Regions from separate parts of the Paenarthrobacter sp. NPDC090522 genome, predicted to be linked through region 2. Evidence: riboswitches for the same ligand, from Rfam matches in the RefSeq annotation. Region 2 holds a riboswitch; the other holds the start of a gene.
The links. Region 2 has a riboswitch for thiamine pyrophosphate ahead of thiD (bifunctional hydroxymethylpyrimidine kinase/phosphomethylpyrimidine kinase). Riboswitches for the same ligand answer to the same signal wherever they lie in the genome.
Positions count from the first base shown of each region.

Region 1: it holds a riboswitch for thiamine pyrophosphate, as region 2 does, so the genes downstream of both, thiO (glycine oxidase ThiO) here and thiD (bifunctional hydroxymethylpyrimidine kinase/phosphomethylpyrimidine kinase) in region 2, are expected to answer to the same signal.

Region 1 covers NZ_JBIVXL010000002.1:371,804-375,161, reverse strand. The annotation lists gene ACIQT2_RS03790 (RNB domain-containing ribonuclease) at 1-688, opposite strand, end outside; gene ACIQT2_RS03785 (ferritin-like fold-containing protein) at 730-1,398, shown strand; gene thiE (thiamine phosphate synthase) at 1,395-2,060, opposite strand; TPP riboswitch at 2,088-2,207, shown strand; gene thiO (glycine oxidase ThiO) at 2,200-3,358, shown strand, end outside.
Region 2 covers NZ_JBIVXL010000001.1:379,300-382,657, reverse strand. The annotation lists gene ACIQT2_RS01765 (Rne/Rng family ribonuclease) at 1-1,832, shown strand, start outside; TPP riboswitch at 1,906-2,004, shown strand; gene thiD (bifunctional hydroxymethylpyrimidine kinase/phosphomethylpyrimidine kinase) at 1,996-3,358, shown strand, end outside.

The sequences.
Region 1 (3,358 bases), on a different contig from region 2:
GGTACCCGCCGCCACCAGTCGCCTGGACGATCTCCTGCTCAGGCATGTTGAGGCTGGCACCACCACGCTTGCGTTCCAGCTCCACTCGTTTCAGTCCGACCTCCTTCAGCAGTTGGAGGACAGGAAGGGCCGAGCCGGAATCTATCTGCTCCTGGGCACCCTTGTAGCTCAGCTTCGCGCGGCTCCGGACCTTGGCGCGCGCGACGGAGACGGACACGACGTCCGCTTTTGCATCAAGGTCGAAGTCCCACACGAACGCCCCGCAATCCTGCCCGGCCAGCAGGCTGCCGGCATGCTCGCTGATCACCTCCGGGTGGAGGGGAATCCGGCCGTCGGGAGCGTAGTAGGTCTGGCCGCGCTGCCTGGTTTCCGCGTCCAAGGCTCCATCGGGCACAACAAAAGAGGGGACGTCCGCAATGGCGTAAAGGACTTTGTAGCCTTCGCCTGAATGGTCGATGAAAAGGGCCTGGTCCAAGTCGGTGGAAGTGGCGGGATCAATGGTGACGAAAGGAACGTCGAGCAAATCCCGGGCGGGGAGTTGATGGTGTTCAACGGCCGCGCGAGCCTCAGCCAACGCATCGCCGGGGTACTCGCCGGGCAGTTCCAGCTCGGTCCTGAGCGCAGCCAGGGACTCCGCGAGCTGGTCGGAAGAATCGTCGACGTTGGGCGCTATCCGATGATGTGACACGAAAGTCAGACTAGCCCGAATTCGACGGATAGTCTTGGAACATGGGCACCTCCACAGGCCGCAACGACTCCCCGGGACAGCTCGCCGCCGGGCTGCTGGGTGCCATGGCCTACGGGGAGTTGTCCGCCTTTGGCCGGTTGTCCTCCGACTCCCGGTTGGCACCGACGCTTCGCGAACGGGCCATGCTGGCGAAGATCGCTGTTGGCGCCTTCGGAAACTATGCCGTGATCAGTGGCAGGCTCACCGAAATGGGGAACGACCCTGAGGACGCCATGCTCCCGTTCCAGGGTTCGTTCGACCATTTCCACGAGCGGACCCCGCCGGGAGACTGGTTCGAGTCGGTGACGAAGGCTTATGTCATCGACACCGTATCGGCGGACTTTTACCGAACGGTCGCCGGGTTCCTCGATTCCGGGATCCAGCATTTCGTCCAGCAGGTTTGCTCGGCCGATCAAGCTACCGAAGCCCTGCGGATCCTGCTGCGCCGGGCCCTGCGGGATGACCCCCGGCTGGCTTCGCGGCTCTCGCTCTGGGGCCGCCGGATTGTGGGGGAGGCCCTCACCCAGGCCCAGCGGGTGGGCTTGGAGCACCCGGACCTGGGACCACTGTTGCGCGATGGACACGGATCCCGTGCCGCAGTCCATCAGCTCACCGCAGAGCTGGCCGAACGGCACGGGCGCCGCATGACGGGGCTTGGGCTGACGGCCTAGGCCGCGTCGAGCGCCGAAAGCAGCGCCCGCGCGGCCGCCGTCGGGTCCTCCGCCTCGGTGATGGCGCGGACCACCACGATGCGGCTGGCACCGGCGGCAACTACTTGCTCCACATTTCCAAGGTCAACCCCACCAATGGCGAACCAGGGCAGGTCCACCCCGGCTTGTTTTACGGCCTCCGCGGCATATGTGACCAAGTCCAGCCCCACAGCAGCGCGGCCCGGTTTGGTGGGTGTCGCCCAGAGCGGGCCTACGCAGAAGTAGTCCAGGCCACCAGGTCCCTGGGAAGCGGCCACAGCCGCGTCCACCTGCTCGGGCGAGTGGGTGGAGAGGCCGATTGTTTCCTCGACCGGGAGCAGCTCCCGGGCCGCCCCCAGAGGGATGTCCTTTTGGCCGATGTGGAACACCGGAGCCCCGGAAATACGGGCAACATCGGCGCGGTCGTTGACGGCCCAAAGGCGTCCGTGGCGGCTGGCAACCTTGTTCAGGACCTCCAGCAGTTCCAGTTCTTCGGCAGCCTCGAGCGTCTTGTCGCGGAGCTGGATAATGTCCACTCCGCCCTCGAACGCGGCGTCCACAAAGTCTTCGAAGTCGTCCTGCCGCCGGCGGGCGTCGGTGCACAAATACAGGCGGGCAGGGGAAAGGAGATCAGGCTGGGTCATGCAAACCAGAGTAGTTCCTCTAAACTGGGCACGTACTGCGGGAGCCGCGACGATCGTCTTTATGACTGTCCGGCTGAGAGGGCTTCAGCGCCGACCGCTTGACCTGATCCGGCTAGTACCGGCGTAGGGAAGGGAATCCATGGCACAAGCCATTCACGCAGACGTCGCCGTCATCGGCGGCGGCGTCATTGGACTCGGAATCGCGCATGAGGCGCGACGCCTGGGCCGTTCGGTGGTCCTCATCGATCCGGCACCGGCAAGTGGAGCAACCTTTGCCGCTGCCGGCATGCTGGCTCCCGTCAGCGAGCTCCATTACCAGGAGGAAGATCTCCTGGAACTCATGCTGGAATCGTCGCGGCGCTGGCCCGCCTTCGTGGACAGCCTCGCCGGGTCGAGGGAAGCCGCCGGATACCGCACGACGGCGACCATCGCCGTGGGTGCCGACGCCGCCGACCGCCGTGCGCTCGCGGACCTCCGGGCAGTCCAGGTGGCTGCGGGACTCCAGGTGGAGCCACTCCTGCTGAGGGATGCCCGTGGGCGGGAGCCGTTGTTGAGTCCGCAGGTATCCTGCGCGTTCCACATACCGGCGGACCATCAAGTGGATCCCCGCAAGCTGGCGGCGAGGCTTCTGGCCGGTTTGGCTGCCCACTGTCCCGCCGATACCAGTTGGATCGAGGGGACCGATTCCGGCTTCCACCTCCGGGAAACGGCCGTCCGCCTGCTCTGGGACGAAGGACGCGTAGCCGGCGTTGAATCCAGCAGCGGCAGGCGGGTCTCGGCCAAGGAAACAGTCCTTGCCAATGGCCTGGACGCTGCAACCGTCAACGGCCTCCCGGAGCAGCTCCATCTCCCGTTGCGGCCGGTCTACGGGGACATCCTCCGGCTCCGTGTCCCGGAATCCCTGCAGCCCCTTGTCACGTCGACCATCCGCGGAATGGTGCGGGGTGTGCCCGTCTACATCGTTCCCAGGGAGGACGGGACCGTGGTAGTCGGGGCCACCCAACGCGAAGACGGATTGTCTGCCAGTTCCAACGCCGTCTCGGCCGGCGGCGTCTACCAACTCCTGCGCGATGCCCAGGTCCTTGTGCCCGCCGTCGCAGAACTGGAACTCCTCGAAGCGACAGCCCGCGCCAGGCCGGGAACTCCGGACAATGCACCGTTGCTGGGACGGGTGGCCGGTGCCGGGGGGGAGGTCCAGGGCCTGATTGTCGCCACGGGCTTCTTCCGGCACGGAGTTCTCCTGACGCCCGTGGCTGCGGCCATCGTGGGCGGTTTGATGACCGGCCCGGCCGATCCCA
Region 2 (3,358 bases):
TCGAAAACGCCCTGAAATCGGGTGATTCCGTCCTTGTGCAGGTAACCAAGGATCCCGTCGGGCATAAGGGTGCACGCCTGACCAGCCAGATTTCCCTTCCGGGCCGCTACCTGGTGTACGTTCCCGGCGGTTCCATGACGGGCATCTCACGCAAGTTGCCCGACGTCGAGCGCAACCGCCTTAAGCGGATCCTCAAGGACCGTTTGCCGGAGAACGCCGGGGTCATTGTCCGTACGGCAGCCGAAGGGGCCTCGGAAGAGGAACTGACCCACGACATCAACCGCCTCCGCGCCCAGTGGGAGGGTATTGAGGGCCAGGCCTCCTCCACGAAGGTCCTGGCACCCGAGCTGCTTTACGGCGAGCCCGATTTGACCATCAAGGTGGTCCGTGACGTCTTCAACGAGGACTTCTCCAAGCTCATCGTTTCCGGCGACGATGCCTGGGACACCATTGAGGCTTACGTCACCTATGTTGCGCCGGACCTGGTGGGCCGGCTCGAGAAGTGGACCAAGGACCAGGACATTTTCTCGGCATGGCGCATCGACGAGCAGATCCACAAGGCCCTGGAACGCAAGGTCTTCCTGCCGTCGGGTGGATCCCTGGTGATCGACCGTACCGAGGCCATGACTGTGGTGGACGTCAACACCGGCAAGTTCACCGGCAGCGGTGGAAACCTGGAGGAGACCGTCACCAAGAACAACCTTGAGGCCGCCGAGGAAGTAGTCCGCCAGCTTCGCCTGCGCGATATCGGTGGCATCATCGTCATCGACTTCATCGACATGGTGCTTGAATCCAACCGGGACCTGGTGCTGCGCCGCCTGGTGGAATGCCTGGGCCGGGACCGTACCAAGCACCAAGTGGCGGAAGTGACCTCCCTTGGCTTGGTGCAGATGACGCGCAAGCGCATGGGCACGGGCCTGCTCGAGGTCTTTGGCGAGCAGTGCGAGCACTGTGCCGGACGCGGCGTGGTGACTCACGACGAACCTGTTGAGCACCGTCGTGCAAACGCTGTTGCCGCCGAGCAGCACCGGCCGCACACGGAAACCCAGCAGCAGCCTTCCAGCCGGACTGAGCGGAAGCGCCGCCGCGGCAAGGGCGGGGGACAGCCGGCAGAGAGCTCGACGCCGGTCCACACCGCAGCTTCGCCTGCGCCTTCGACGCCGGCTCCGGAGCCGGTGGATCCGGCACGGCAGGCCAAGGCCCAGGCCACCAGGGCTGCCCTGGCCACGATCGCCGCTGCAGCGCACGCTGCCCACCTGCACGACGACGAGGTTCACCGGGCCGAGGAAGAAGCACGTGCCGCGGCCGCCGCAACAGGGGCTGGCGCAGAGCATTCTGACGAGGTGCCCGATTCGGGCGCCGTCGAGGGCGCCCCACGTGCCACGCCGGTGCTCCGGTTTGGCGGTGAAGAGGTTGCCCTGCCCTTCGTGGAACACCACGAGGAGCCGGCTTCGGAGAAGCCTGCCATGACTCTGGACCTGTTGGCTGAGGCTTTCTCCCACCTGGGTGGGGGTCCCGTGGCTGTCGAAAGCCAGGCTGGGCCTGCTGCCACTGTTGCTGCTCCCGCGGAAACCGTCCCCACCCGGCAGGATCCTGCGGAGGAAAGTGATCTGTCCAGCCGTGCCCGCGGCCGGCGTGGGCGCCGGAACCGCAGCGCCAGCCGGGCGCAGGGTGCCGCCAACGAGACCACGGTAGAGCACCATGAGGTGTCCGCGTCCACCGGTGGGGGAGCGGCCCATGAAGCCAAGGCGCCGCAGGAGCAGGCCAAGAGGGAGTCCGCTGCTTCTGAGCCGATTATCCTCGGCGTGGGGGTTCCGGCCTCGGAACTCTAGGCATTGCCAACGTCATGTAACCGACGAAGGGTCCGGCAGTAACTACTGCCGGACCCTTCGTCCGTTAGGCTTGGTCACTGACACGGGGTGCCAGGCGTTGGGCCGGGCTGAGATCCAGACCCGTTGAACCTGTCCGGTTAGCACCGGCGAAGGGATGTCCCTCATGACTTCATCGTTGAAATCAGCCGTCTACGCCGTGGCAAACACCGGCCGGCGGACCCCGCGCGTCCTTAGCATCGCGGGCTCCGACCCCTCCGGCGGCGCTGGAATCCAGGCAGACCTGAAGAGCATTGCCGCCCACGGCGGCTACGGAATGGGCGTAGTCACGGCACTCACGGCGCAAAACACCTTGGGCGTCACCGCCGTCCATGTTCCGCCCGTGGACTTCCTGCGGCAGCAGCTTGAGGCGATCAGCAGCGATGTAACCATCGACGCCGTCAAGATCGGGATGCTGGGCGACGCCGAGGTGATTGGCGAGGTGCGTCGCTGGCTGGAGGACGTGCGTCCCGCCGTCGTGGTCCTTGACCCGGTGATGGCAGCTACCAGTGGTGACCGCCTCCTCCGGGAATCCGCCGAAGCCGCCCTGCGCGGCCTTTTGCCGGTGGCGGACCTCATCACCCCCAACATTCCTGAACTCGCCATGCTGCTGGGCGAGCCGGAAGCGACGGATTGGTCCACTGCCCTCGAACAAGGCAAGCGGCTCGCGGCCGAATGTGGAAACACCGTGCTGGTGAAGGGCGGACACTTGGCGGGAGCCGAGTGTCCCGATGCGCTCGTCAATACCAGTGGCTTGCTGCGGCAGGACCTTGTCTCGGTGGCGGGGCCACGGGTGGAGACGAAGAACAGTCATGGAACGGGCTGCTCGTTGTCCTCGGCCCTGGCTACGGTCCAGGCGCGGACGGGAGACTGGGAAGCGTCGCTGCGGGAGGTCAAACCCTGGCTCCTGCAGGCCCTGGCCACCGCGGATGTGCTGGAGGTGGGCCATGGCAGCGGCCCCATCAACCACTTCCACCATGCACAGCAGGCCGAAGGCCCGGGGGCTTTCGCCGCCCGCCTGTGGGAGGAAGCGGCACCTGAGCTGGACGCCATCCATGGCCTCGAATTCATCCAGGGGCTGGAGTCGGGCAGCCTTCCCGAGCCACAGTTCAACTATTACCTCGCGCAGGATGCCCTTTACCTGAACGGCTACTCGCGGGTGCTGGCACGGGCAGGTGCCCTCGCTCCCACCGAGGAAGAGCAGCTGTTCTGGGCCAGGTCCTCGCAGCTCTGCCTCGAAGTCGAATCCGAACTGCACCGCAATTGGCTGAGCACGCGGGAGGCCGCAACCCACACCGGACCTGTCACCAAGGCCTACGTGGACCACCTGCTGGCGGCGTCGGCCTCTGGAAGTTACGGTGTGCTGCTCGCGGCCATCCTGCCCTGTTACTGGCTCTACGCCGAGGTGGGACACCGGCTCCACGCAAGTTACGTCACAGCAGGTTCCCCGTCGGAGCACGCGTATGCGGACTGGTTGAAGACCTACGCCG